4 regions of the Streptomyces sp. NPDC101181 genome follow, and region 4 is predicted to be linked to each of the others. Evidence: riboswitches for the same ligand, from Rfam matches in the RefSeq annotation. Region 4 holds a riboswitch; each other region holds the start of a gene.
What was found. A riboswitch is a leader RNA that binds a small molecule or an ion and turns the genes downstream of it on or off. The one in region 4 is predicted to bind cobalamin.

Region 1: another riboswitch for cobalamin. It lies ahead of ACIRRU_RS22225 (prenyltransferase/squalene oxidase repeat-containing protein); the one in region 4 lies ahead of metE (5-methyltetrahydropteroyltriglutamate--homocysteine S-methyltransferase).
Region 2: another riboswitch for cobalamin. It lies ahead of ACIRRU_RS02320 (ribonucleoside-diphosphate reductase subunit alpha); the one in region 4 lies ahead of metE (5-methyltetrahydropteroyltriglutamate--homocysteine S-methyltransferase).
Region 3: another riboswitch for cobalamin. It lies ahead of ACIRRU_RS27995 (cobalamin biosynthesis protein); the one in region 4 lies ahead of metE (5-methyltetrahydropteroyltriglutamate--homocysteine S-methyltransferase).

Annotation. Positions count from the first base shown of each region.
Region 1 is NZ_JBIWOX010000015.1:172,780-175,981, forward strand. It holds gene ACIRRU_RS22225 (prenyltransferase/squalene oxidase repeat-containing protein) at 1-1,701, opposite strand, end outside; cobalamin riboswitch at 1,825-1,961, opposite strand; cobalamin riboswitch at 2,067-2,143, shown strand; gene ACIRRU_RS22230 (hypothetical protein) at 2,270-3,202, shown strand, end outside.
Region 2 is NZ_JBIWOX010000001.1:546,742-549,943, forward strand. It holds gene ACIRRU_RS02310 (carbon starvation CstA family protein) at 1-1,467, shown strand, start outside; gene ACIRRU_RS02315 (YbdD/YjiX family protein) at 1,484-1,687, shown strand; cobalamin riboswitch at 1,862-2,003, shown strand; gene ACIRRU_RS02320 (ribonucleoside-diphosphate reductase subunit alpha) at 2,138-3,202, shown strand, end outside.
Region 3 is NZ_JBIWOX010000025.1:54,743-57,944, reverse strand. It holds gene ACIRRU_RS28000 (cobyric acid synthase) at 1-277, opposite strand, end outside; gene ACIRRU_RS27995 (cobalamin biosynthesis protein) at 330-1,295, opposite strand; cobalamin riboswitch at 1,423-1,554, opposite strand; gene ACIRRU_RS27990 (hypothetical protein) at 1,715-1,951, opposite strand; gene ACIRRU_RS27985 (anion permease) at 1,964-3,202, opposite strand, start outside.
Region 4 is NZ_JBIWOX010000030.1:28,134-31,335, forward strand. It holds gene metE (5-methyltetrahydropteroyltriglutamate--homocysteine S-methyltransferase) at 1-1,545, opposite strand, end outside; cobalamin riboswitch at 1,710-1,929, opposite strand; gene ACIRRU_RS29345 (B12-binding domain-containing protein) at 2,072-3,172, shown strand.

The sequences.
Region 1 (3,202 bases), on a different contig from region 4:
CGTGCCGCCGCCCGCCGCGTAGTAGCGCCCCTGCTGGAGGTTGGCCGGTGCGGTGAGGTAGGCGACGCCCTTCTTCAGGTCGGGTCCCGCGCCCGGCGGGCGGGTCGTCGGCGGGGCGGTGGTGGGCCCGGTCGTCGGGGGAGTGGTCGGCGGAAGGGTCGGCTCCACGGGCTTCGCGGTCAGCGTGACCAGGCTGGTGTCCGCCCCCGCGAGCACGGCGGGCGCGGTCGGGTAGAGCGCACCGTCGGTGGCGCTCTCCTCGAACCCGAAGCCACCGTCGTCCAGTTGCTGCCGCGACAGCCAGGAGACCGCCGCGTCGGCCGCGCCGCCGTCACCGAGCGCGCGCAGCGCCTGCGCCGCGTACGCGGTCGCCGTGATCGAGCCGGTGGTCGCGCCGTTGTACCCCGGGAACGCGCCGGTCTCCAGCTGGGCCTTCCGCAGGTACGCGCGGGTCCTGGCGACGGCCGTGTCCTGGCCGCCCGCCTCGTCGAGCACCAGCGCGACCAGTCCGGTGGTGGCCGGGTCGCCGTCGCAGTTCTCGCCGGGGGTGATCAGGATGCTGGTCACCGAGCCGTCCTGGCACACCAGTTGGGTCAGCCGGGCCGTGCTCGCCGCGGGCGGTTCCACGCCGCCGCGCAGCAGGGCCAGCACGGACAGCGCCTGCCCGTCCGCGTACTGCGCGCCGCGGAAGTCGCCCTTGGCCGTGCAGCCGGGTGTGGGGGCCCCGGACTCGGGGCCCGCCGGGCAGACGTTCTCCTTGAGGTCGCCGAGCAGATCGCGCCCGCCGAAGGCCCGCGGGTCGCCCCCGGTGATCTCCGCGAGCAGCGCCAGCCGGGCCGCCGCGGGGGCGTCGGGCGCCTCGTCGGTCCCGTTCGGGTAGGCGTAGGGACCGGTCCGGGTGGTGAGGTGGGCGGCCACCTTGTCCAGGGCCGGGCTCCTCCCGCCCGCCGCGGCGAGCGCGTACGCGGCCTCGGTGGTCAGCACGTCGTCGTGCGCCCCGGTGTCCGGGTCCGCCACATGGGTGTCGTCCCGCAGCTGGCCGGTCACCCAGCGGGCGGCGGCGGGCAGGTCGATCTCCCCGGCGGGAACGCTCGGACCGTCCGTCGGGCCCCCGGTGGGGCCGGGTGTCCCGCCCCCGCCGGCCCGCACCTCGTCCGGGGTGAAGTCGGGGCGTCCGGTGGTGCCGCCGACATCGGTGCCGCCGAACACCCAGGCGTCCACGTCGCCCGCCTTGGGCTTGCGGTCCATCGCGCCGAGCGGGCTGTAGGACCAGGTCTCCTGGCCGGGAGCGGCGATCCAGTACGACCAGTAGGCGGTGGCCTGCGGGGTCAGCACGCAGTCCTCGGTGGCCGGAGTGGGGTACCGCGTACCGGAGTTGAAGGAGCCCGCACCGATCCGGCAGATGAAGCCGTCGCCGTCGTGCTGGGTGCCCTCGGTGGTGAAGCCGCCCTCGTGGAGCAGTTCGTAGCCGCTGGTCGGCGTGGTGTCGCAGCCGCGCACCACCCCGCCGCCGAACGGGCCGAAGTCCACCGCGACGACCGCTCCCCTGGTGGCCGTGCACTCCCCGACCGGGTCGGCCGACGCCGGGACGGCCCCGCTCACGAAGGCGACGCTCGCGGCGAAGATCAACGCGATGGCGGAGACCGACGACAGAAGTCTCCTCTTCCCGGCATGCCGGTTCCGTTGCTGTGCGGTCCCCACCACGGCCCCTCGTGTCGTCCGGGCGGGCCCCGCGTGGCAGAAGGCACCCGGCGGGGGCGAGCCCCGAACGGGCCGCCCACGGGGAGCTGTTCGAACCACGCCGTAGTCCGCGACGGCGCTTCTCGCTGAAAATCCTGGTCCCAGGCAGTCCGGCTCGCCCGCGCGGTGGCGGGCCCACGGTTGCGGGTCAGCGCCGGATTTCGACCGGCTTCCCCTGGGGCTGAGTGCTTATCAGGCGGATTGGAACACGCTCTCGAAGAGAGCGTCAAGGTGTTCCGCGTCTCCCCGGCGGGCCCCGCGGCGCACGCCGCGCCCCTCCCTGGCGCACCCCTGCCGCCTCGGGTAGCGTCCTGGCCTGCCGTGTGGGGGAACCCGGTGCGAATCCGGGGCTGACGCGCAGCGGTGTGGGGCGGCAGGGGGCCGTTCCCGAGCCCGAATGCCCATCCGGCAGCTGTACCAGGAGAAGCCGTACCCACGCGTTCAGGCGTCGGCCACCCGCCCTGCCCTGCCCTGTGCGGCCCGGGAGGCGCCGCGGTGCCGCGCGCCCCTCATCCTCAGGAGCAGGCCCATGCCCCGTTCTGCCACGTCCCGCACCTCGCGTACGCCCCGCCGGATCGCCCTCGTGGCGCCCGCCGTGCTGGGGGCGTTCGTCCTCACGGCGCTGCCCGCCGCGGCGACGTCCACGCCCGCCCAGATCGCCACCTCGAAGACCAACGGTGTGGCGTACGTCAAGTCCCTCCAGGCCGCCGACGGTTCGTACGCCGGGCCGGGGCTCTCCAACGAGTGGGCCTTCAGCGCCCTCGCCGCCGCCGGAACGGCCGCCGTCGACGTGACGCCCGGCGGCGACGCGACGAAGAACGCCCGCACCGTCTACCGCAACCTCCTGGCCACCCCCGGCTGGCCCTCCGCCACCCCCGTCGTCACCGACTACCAGCGCGGCACGCTCAACGCGTACGCCGCCGGGATCGACCCCGCCCGGGTCTCCGCCTCGCGCAACCTGATCGCCGACATCTACGGCTACTGGCAGAACGCGGAGGCCGGCTACTTCGGCCCGTCCGCCAACTACAACGGCACCGTCTTCGCCGCCCTCGCCCTGGGGGGCGCGAGAACCCAGGCGGGCGGCCAGCGCGTCCCGCAGGCCCTTCTCGACCGCGTCGTCACCCGCCTCCGGGCCAACCAGCACAACGACGGCGGCTGGACCTACGCCAAGGCCGAGGGCAACGCCACCGAGCTGAACAAGCCGAGCGACGTCGACATGACGGGCGCCTCGATGGCCGCGCTCTGCGTGTCCGGCGTGCCCGGCACCGACGCCGACATCCTCCAGGCCAAGGCGTTCCTCAAGAGCAAGCTGGTCAACAACAGCGGCGCGTTCAACGCCATGTACGGCATCAACACCAGCTCCAACGGCTGGGCCGTCTCCGGGCTCAACGCCTGCGGCATCAACCCGCAGACCGGGGACTTCCTCACCCCGATGGGCAGGACCCCGGTCGACTTCCTCATC
Region 2 (3,202 bases), on a different contig from region 4:
TGGGCGGACTTCTTCACCCTGGAGCCGGGCACGCTGGTCATCTGGATGATCGTGTACGGGTTCCTCGCCTCGGTGCTGCCGGTGTGGCTGCTGCTGGCGCCGCGCGACTACCTCTCCACCTTCATGAAGGTCGGCACGATCGCGCTGCTGGCCCTCGGCGTGGTCATCTCGCTGCCGACGCTGAAGATGCCCGCCGTCACCGACTTCGCGAGCAGCGGCTCGGGGCCCGTCTTCGCGGGCTCGATGTTCCCCTTCGTCTTCATCACCATCGCCTGCGGCGCGCTCTCCGGCTTCCACTCCCTGGTCTCCTCGGGCACCACCCCGAAGATGGTCCAGAAGGAGACCCAGATCCGGATGATCGGCTACGGGGCGATGCTGACCGAGTCGTTCGTGGCGATCATGGCGATGATCGCCGCCTGCATCATCGACCCCGGGCTGTACTTCGCCATCAACGCCCCGGCCGGGGTGATCGGCGACAGCGTCCAGAGCGCCTCCGAGGCCGTGGCCGGCTTCGGCTTCTCCATCTCCCCCGACGCGTTGGCCCAAGCGGCCAAGGACGTCGAGGAGGCGAGTCTGCTCTCCCGGACCGGCGGCGCGCCGACCTTCGCACTCGGTATGTCGGAGATCTTCTCCGCGGTGGTCGGCGGCACCGCCATGAAGGCGTTCTGGTACCACTTCGCCATCATGTTCGAGGCGCTGTTCATCCTGACCACCGTCGACGCGGGCACCCGGGTCGGGCGCTTCATGCTCCAGGACATGCTGGGCAACGTCTACAAGCCGTTCCGCGAGGTCAGCTGGAAGCCGGGCGTCTGGTTCGCCAGCGCCGTCGTCGTCGGCGGCTGGGGCTACTTCCTCTGGGTCGGCGTGCACGACCCGCTGGGCGGTATCAACCAGCTCTTCCCACTCTTCGGCATCGCCAACCAGCTGCTGGCCGCCGTCGCGCTGGCGGTCTGCACCACGCTGCTCGTCAAGTCCGGCCGCCTGAAGTGGGCCTGGGTCACCGCGGTACCGCTGGCCTGGGACGTGGCCGTCACGCTCACCGCGAGCTGGCAGAAGATCTTCTCCGACGACGTGAAGGTCGGCTTCTTCGCCCAGCGCGACAAGTACCAGGCGGGCATCGACGCGGGTGAGGTGCTGGCCCCGGCGAAGACCATGGACGAGATGCGGACCGTCGTCACCAACTCCACCGTCGACGGCGTCCTGAGCGCGCTCTTCGCGATCCTCATCGTGGTGGTCCTGGTGGACGCCGGGCGGGTCTGCTTCCGGGCCATCCGCGACCCGGAGTCCGCCAAGCTGCACGAGACGCCGTTCGTCCAGTCCCGGCTGGTCGCCCCGGCCTCGATGTTCGCGACCAAGGAGGAGAAGGCCGAACTGGTCGCGGCGGGCGTCGGCCCCGAGGGCGGCATCCGCAAGGACGAGGCGGGCGCGGGCGGCCAGAGGACCGCGGGCACCGGCGACCGGACCTGAACGGAGGAGGCGGGAGATGAGCGTGCAGGACGTCCGCCGCATCGCGGGCCGCATCCGTTGGTACGTGCGCGAGCTGACCGGCGAGTCGGCCTACGACCGCTACGTCGCCCACGCGCGGGCGCACGATCCGGACACGCCGGTCCTGACCCGCCGCGCCTTCGAGCACCGCCGCACCGACGCGCGCGAGGCGGACCCTCGCGAGGGTTTCCGCTGCTGCTGAGCACCCGCCGGTCCACCGGGGCCGCCGCACCTCTCCCAGGGGCGCGGCGGCCCCTTCTTCTGCCCTCCTGACGGTCGCCAGGCCCCGGGCCGGACGGGCGGATCCCGGGCGGGGAATCCGGAACTCCGGGGAAAACAGAAGACTCCCGACACAACATGTGGGGGCTTCTTCATCAGACGGCCCCCACATGTATGCTCGACCTCGCTGTCGCCGCAGGGGAATCCGGTGCGAATCCGGAACTGTCCCGCAACGGTGTGATCAGTGTGCTTTTGCACACCTGCAAGTCCGAAGACCTGTGGACAGTGCGTCCGGATCGACCGAACCGGATGCCAGACGTCCGGGCCTCGCGGAAGGCCGGTGGATGCCATCAGCAGTGCCGCCCTGCCCGGGTTTCGCGCTGCCCGGCCTCCCCGCCCGCCGCCGGCCCCCTGCCGAGCGAGGGAAAGCCCTGTGACCATCGCGCCCGCCGATCCGGTTTCAGCCACCGAATCCACAGTGCCTCCGGTGTCCCCGGTGTCGACCACGGCCTCGAACGACGGACCCGGGACCGCCCTGCTGCGGACCCTGACCGACCTCACCGTCGATCTGCCCGACACCGACCCCGGACGGGTCGCCGCTGCCGCGTTGCGCGGGCGCAACGCCCGCTCCGACGAGGCCGAGTTGCGTTCGCTGGCCACCGAGGCCGCCGCGGGTCTGATCTCCGAGGACCCGGCGTACTCGCGGCTCGCCGCCCGGCTGCTGACCCTCTCGATCGCCGACGAGGCCGCGAGCCAGGGCGCGACGTCCTTCTCCGCCTCGGTCGCCGTGGGCCACCGCGAGGGCCTGATCGCCGACCGCACCGCCGCCTTCGCCGAGCTGCACGCCACGGCGCTGGACGAGCTGGTCGAGCGGACCCTGGCCGAGGGCGCCGACGACCGCTTCGGCTACTTCGGTCTGCGCACGCTGCACAGCCGCTACCTGCTGCGCCACCCGATCACCCGTCAGGTCATCGAGACCCCGCAGCACTTCATGCTGCGCGTGGCCGCGGGCCTCGCCGAGGACGAGTCGGTGCGCGCGCTGGACGAGGTCACCGCGCTCTACGGGCTGATGAGCAAGCTGGACTACCTCCCCTCCTCCCCCACGCTCTTCAACTCCGGCACCCGGCACCCGCAGATGTCCTCCTGCTACCTGCTGGACTCCCCCAAGGACGAGCTGGACTCGATCTACGACCGCTACCACCAGGTGGCGCGGCTCTCGAAGCACGCGGGCGGCATCGGCCTGTCCTACTCCCGTATCCGCGCCCGGGGTTCGCTGATCCGGGGCACCAACGGGCACTCCAACGGCATCGTGCCGTTCCTGAAGACGCTGGACGCCTCGGTGGCGGCGGTGAACCAGGGCGGCCGTCGCAAGGGCGCGGCGGCGGTGTACCTGGAGACCTGGCACGCGGACATCGAGGAGTTCCTGGAGCTGCGTGACAACACCGGTGAGGACCAGCGGCGTACGCACAACCTCAACCTGGCGCACTGGATCCCGGAC
Region 3 (3,202 bases), on a different contig from region 4:
GCAGGACGACCTGGCTGGAGCGGTCGCTCCCGGGCTTCAGCAGCACCGGGTTCATCAGGGCCGTCGGCTCCACCCGGGCGGCCTGCGCCTGCATGGCCTGGGCCCGCCCGATCTCCGCGCCCTCGCGGGTGACGAAGGAGTTCAGGGACATGTTCTGCGCCTTGAACGGCGCGACCTTCACGCCCCGGCGCACCAGCCAGCGGCAGATACCCGCCGTGACGACGCTCTTGCCCGCGTCCGAGGTCGTCCCCGCGACCAGCAGCCCGCCACCGCTCATGCCCGCTCCCCTTCCCGCACCGGGCTCCGCCCGGCCCCGCCGTTCACGCCGCTCATGCCCGCCTCCGCTTCCGCGCCGCGGCCAGGTGCCCGGCGGCCAGGCGTCCCGCCACGCACACCCCGAGGGCCAGCGCGCTCACCCGCCGCGAGAGCCGCACCGCCCGCTCGATGTCGGCGCTGCGGACCTGCCGGCCGGACGCCCCGTTGAGGACGGGGCGGTGCTCCACCCGCCCCGCGTACGCCAGCGTGCCTCCCAGCCGTACGCCCAGCGCCCCCGCGAACGCGGCCTCCACCGGCCCCGCGTTCGGGCTCGGGTGGCGGTGTGCGTCCGCCCGCCAGGCGCGTAGGGCCTTTGCCGGGCGTCCGCCGCCCGCCACCGCCAGCGCGGCGGTCAGCCGGGCGCCGGGCCACCCCGCCAGGTCGTCCAGACGGGCCGAGGCCCAGCCGTAGCGGCGGTACCGCGGCGAGAGGTGGCCGACCATCGCGTCGAGCGTGTTCACCGCCCGGAAGCCGACGAGACCCGGCACCCCGCCGACCGCGCCCCACACCAGCGCGCCGACGACGGCGTCCGAGGTGTTCTCGGCGACCGACTCCACCACCGCGCGGGCGATCCCCGGGCCGTCCAGGGCGTGCGGATCGCGCCCGCACAGATGCGGCAGCCGCTCCCGGGCCACCTCCAGGTCCCCGGCGGCCAGGGCACCGCCGACGGCCCGCGCCTCCCGGCCCAGCGACGTCCCGCCGACCACCGACCAGGTGGTGGCGGCGGTCAGCGCGACGGCGAGCGCGGGACGGTCGCGCACCGCGCGGGCGGCCAGTGCGGCGGCCCCCACGGCGCCTCCGGCGCATACGAGGGTGTGTAGGGTGCCCCGGCCCCGGTCGTCGCGCCACAGCAGCGACTCCACGCGCGCCGCTACCCGGCCGAACCCGGCGACGGGGTGGCCCCGCCGGGGGTCGCCGAGCAGGGCGTCCGCGATCATCCCGGCCGTGGCGCCGTACGCGAAGAGGCGATCGGCCCGCACGGCTCAGCCCGCCGCGGGTCGGGGCGTTCCGGGGTCCGGGGGGACGGAATGCGGCGCACGGCGGCCCGGCATGGCGTCACGTCCTTGTCTCAGGGTCCGCGCCCTGGTTCGACGAGAGCGGCGACGAGAGTCTCCTGGCTCCCGGATCCACACATCCCCCGGCCTTCCAGCCCGTGCTCGACGGGCCGTGACATCCGAGTGGGGGAGTGCTCCCCGGTGACAGTGGCGGGACCGCGCCGGATTCGCACCGGCTTCCTCTGCTGTCGCCGTAATGGCTCCGGCAGTCCACCACGCTGCGAGAACAGCCGTCAACTTGCTGTTGACCTGCGGAGGACCGGTGTGGGCGGACGCACACCGGGCCGGGCACACACGCGGTGTGCCCGGCCCGGAGGACGTGCGGGAGAGCGCCGGCCGGCGCGTCAGGCCACGATCAGGTAGATCCCGTACGCGACCGCCGCCACGCACGCCGCGAAGCAGGCGTACGCGCTGGTGCGCGCCGCAACGGCCGATCCGCCGGAGCCTCCGGCGCGGTCACCGGCCGGGGCCGACAGCTTGGACAGGGCGACGATGCCCAGGGTGAAGACGCCGACCAGAGCGACGGTGACCACGAGACTGACACCGAAGACGGAGGCGAGTGCTGCCCAGTCGATTTTCATGCGGATCTGTCCTTACACCGTGGCCGGCGGGCGGGCCTGGTCGTCGGGAGCCGACGCCGGGGCCGGGATGGTGGTCGTGAGGCCGGCGGCCGGGACGCCCACCGGGGGCGGGGCGACGGCGGCCATGGCGGTTGTGACGACGCCCCGCGGCTCATCACCGCCGTCCGTGTCGTTGACGTTGGTGTGGTCGACCGGTTCGCGGCGCGAGGCCACCCAGATGGCGAAGGAGCCGCCGACCAGGATGACCGCGGTGGCCGCGACACCCCAGGGGCCCTGCTTGGTCAGGAACTCGGCGCCCGCACCGACCAGGCCCGCGGCCGGGAGCGTGAGACCCCACGCGACGAACATCCGGGTGGCGGTGGACCAGCGGACGACACCGCCCTTGCGGCCGAGGCCCGCGCCCATCACGGCACCCGAGCAGGACTGGGTGGTGGAGAGCGAGAAGCCAAGGTGCGAGGAGGCCAGGATGACGGTGGCCGCGCTGGTCTGAGCGGCGAAGCCCTGCGGCGGCTGGAGGTCGGTGAGGCCCTTGCCCATGGTGCGGATGATGCGCCAGCCGCCGAGGTAGGTGCCGAGCGCGATGGCGACACCGGCGGAGACGATGACCCACAGGGGCGGGTTGGAGCCGGGGGCCAGGACACCGCTGGTCACCAGGGCCAGCGTGATGATCCCCATCGTCTTCTGGGCGTCGTTGGTGCCGTGGGCGAGCGAGACGAGCCCGGCGGAGGCGATCTGTCCGGCCCGGTAGCCCCTGGCGGTCGACTTCCGCTGGTTCGGGTCGGTCACGTTCCGGTTGATCCGGTACGTCAGCCGGGTGGCCAGCATCGCGGCGATGCCCGCGACCAGCGGGGCGGCGATCGCGGGGAGCAGCACCTTGGTGACGACGGTGCCGCCGTTGATCGAGGACCATCCCGCCGACATCACGGCGGCGCCGATCAGACCGCCGAAGAGAGCGTGGGAGGAGCTGGACGGCAGGCCCAGCAGCCAGGTCAGGAGATTCCACAGGATGGCGCCGACGAGCGCCGCGAAGATGACCTCGGTTCTGATGCCGTCTTCGTCGACGATCCCGCCGGAGATCGTCTTGGCGACCTCCACGGACAGGAACGCGCCGACCAGGTTGAGAACGGCGGACATGGCCACCGCTGACTTGGGCTTCATCGCGCCGGTCGAGATGGTGGTCGCCATCGCGTTGGCGGTGTCGTGGAAACCGTTCGTGAAATCGAACACGAGAGCTGTCACGACCACAATCGC
Region 4 (3,202 bases):
GCCGGTGAGCTGCTCGGCGAAGTACTGCACCATGTCGTTGCGTTCGGGCTCGCCGTGCACCAGGACGTCGATCCCGGCCTTCTCCTGGAAGGAGAGGACCTCGCGGATCTCGTTCTTGATCCGCTCCTCGTAGCCGGCCTGGTCGATCCGCCCCGCCCGCAGGTCGGCGCGGGCGGTCCGCAACTCGGTGGTCTGCGGGAACGACCCGATCGTGGTCGTCGGCAGCAGCGGCAGCCCGAGGTGGGCGCGCTGCGCGGCGGCCCGTTCCGGGTAGGGCTGGGAGCGGCGGCCGTCGGCGTCGGTGACCGCCGCCGTGCGGGCCCGCACCGCCGGGTCATGGGTGATGGGCGAGTTGGTACGGGAGGCCAGATCGGCCCGGTTGGCGGCGAGTTCGGCCCCGATGGCCTCGGTGCCGCGCGACAGCCCCCTGGCCAGCGTGACGATCTCTTCGGTCTTCTGCCGGGCGAAGGCCAGCCAGCGGGCGATCTGCGGGTCGATGTCGCGTTCGGCGTCCGCGTCCAGCGGGACGTGGAGCAGGGAGCAGGAGGCGGAGACGTCGACGCGGTCGGCGAGGCCGAGGAGCGTGCCGAGGGTCGCGAGGGACTTCTCCAGGTCGTTGATCCAGATGTTGCGGCCGTTGACGACCCCCGCGACCAGCCGCTTGCCGGGCAGGCCGCCCGCGGCGGCCAGCGCCGCCAGGTTCGCGGCGGCCGCGTCCGTGAAGTCCAGGGCCAGGCCGTCGACCGGCGCCTTGGCGAGAACGAGGAGGGCGTCCCCCAGCTGGTCGAAGTAGGAGGCCACCAGCAGCTTGGGCCGGTCGGCCAGGGCGCCGAGGTCGCGGTAGGCGCGGGCGGCGGCGTTCAGCTCGGCCGGGGTGCGGTCCTGGACGAGCGCGGGCTCGTCCAGCTGCACCCACTCGGCGCCCGCCGCGCGCAGGTCTGCCAGGACCTCGGCGTACACCGGCAGCAGCCGGTCCAGCAGCGTCAGCGGCTCGAATCCGGCGGCGACACCGGGGGCCGCCTTGGCGAGCAGCAGGTAGGTGACGGGGCCGACCAGGACCGGGCGCGGCGTGAGGCCGAGCGCCAGGGCCTCCTTGAACTCCGCGACCTGCTTGGCGGAGTCCGCCGTGAACACCGTGTCCGGGCCCAGCTCCGGCACCAGGTAGTGGTAGTTGGTGTCGAACCACTTCGTCATCTCCAGCGGAGCGACGTCCTGGGTGCCCCGCGCCATCGCGAAGTAGCCGTCGAGGGCGTCCGCGTCCACCGCGTCCTGGTGCCGCGCCGGGATCGCGCCGACCATGACGCTGGTGTCCAGGACGTGGTCGTAGTAGGAGAAGTCACCGGTCGGGACCTCGTCCACACCGGCGTCGGCGAGCTGCTGCCAGTTGGTGCGGCGCAGACCGGCGGCGGTCCGCCGCAGGGCCTCCGCGTCGACGCGGCCCTTCCAGTACCCCTCGACGGCCTTCTTCAGTTCACGGTTCTGACCCTGGCGGGGGTAGCCGTACACGGTGGCGTGTGCTGCCGCGGCTGCGGGCTTCGGTGTCACGGAACTCTCCTTCGCGAGATGAATCCTTGGTCCGGAGACGGACGAGGGTGCGAAGGGATGGCGAACCGGACGGAAGCGACCCCGCGCGGCACAGGCGCGGTCGTCCGTCTGGTGCAGTACGCCGACCCGCCCTCGAGGTCACCGGAATGTCCGCGTACGAAATCGTCCGGACGCGGGCAGTTGGCAGGTCTTCGGACTCGCGGGCGCGCCCTGACGACGTCAGGACACCTACTGGCCGTCGCTTCCCGGGCCCTGCGTGGACCCAGTGCGTATGACGGCGGTCGTTCCCACATACCGCTGCGGGGCAGTCCCGGATTCCCACCGGGTTCCCTCTTGCGACACCCCGCCTGGCGGACAGGGCGAACCAGCTGCTGCGGGAGAGCCTACGGGCTGCCCCCGGACTCCGGGAGGCCGCGTCCAACGATCGGACATGTGAGGGAGGTCACTTACGGGCGGGGCCGCCGGGACTCGGGCGGCCGACCGGTCCCCGCGGGATGCGAGGATGAAACGCATGGTCTCTCCCCCCATGAGGCACCCCGCCACGGAGTCGCTGGGACGGCTGCGTGACGAGCTGTTCCGGACCGCCGTCGCCTGCGACTCCTCCCGCGCCATCGACCTCGTGCTCCGCGCACTGGAGGCGGCGGGCGGGTGCGACGGCGACATACTGGCCGGACGCGCCGCGGCCGAGACCATCCTGCTGAACGTGATCGCCCCGGTGCAGGCCCGGGTCGGAACGGAGTGGGCCGCCAACCGGATCACCGTGGCCCAGGAGCACGGCGCCAGCGCCATCAGCGACCGGTGCATCTCCGCCCTCATCGGCGAGGTCCGCCGCCGGCCGCACGAGCGTTCCCGCGGCCGGATCATCGTCGCCTGCGTCGAGGGCGAATGGCACGCGCTGCCCGCCCGGCTGGTGGCCGAGACCCTGATCCTGCGGGGATGGGAGGTGGACTACCTCGGCGCGCAGGTCCCCACTCCCCACCTGGTGGCCCACATCCAGCAGCGGAACGCCGACGCGGTGCTGCTCTCCTCCTCGATCCCCACCCGCCTGCCCGCCGCCCACGCGGCGATCAGCGCCTGCCAGAGCGTGGGGATGCCGGTCCTCGTCGGCGGCGCGGCCTTCGGCGCCGACGGCCGCTACGCCCGGCTGCTGGGAGCCGAGGGCTGGGCGGCCGACGCGCCCGCCGCGGCCGACGCCCTGGCGGACGGACTGACCCCGCGGACGGAGGCTCCGGGACTCCTGGGGCTGGACACCCTGCCGCACCTGAGCGATCAGGAGTACACGTTCGTGATCACGAACAAACAGGTCCTGGCCCGGCAGGTGATCGCCGATCTGGAGAGGGACTTCCCGGCGATGCGCGCCTACACCGACGCGCAACGGGAGCGTACCGCCGAGGACATCGACCACATCGTCGAGTTCCTCAGCGTGGCCCTGTACGTGGACGACCACGACCTGTTCACCGTGTTCATCGGCTGGACCCGCGAGATCCTGGCGGCGCGCCGGGTGCCCGCCGCGTCCATGATCCCGGCCCTCGACTCCCTGGCCCGGCAGCTGCACGACTTCCCCCGCGCGCTCGGCCTGCTGGCGGCGGGCCGCTCCGCGCTCGCCGCACCGCCCGCCCCCCGCTGACGAGGGCTCGCGCCACGGCCGGCCGGAGGG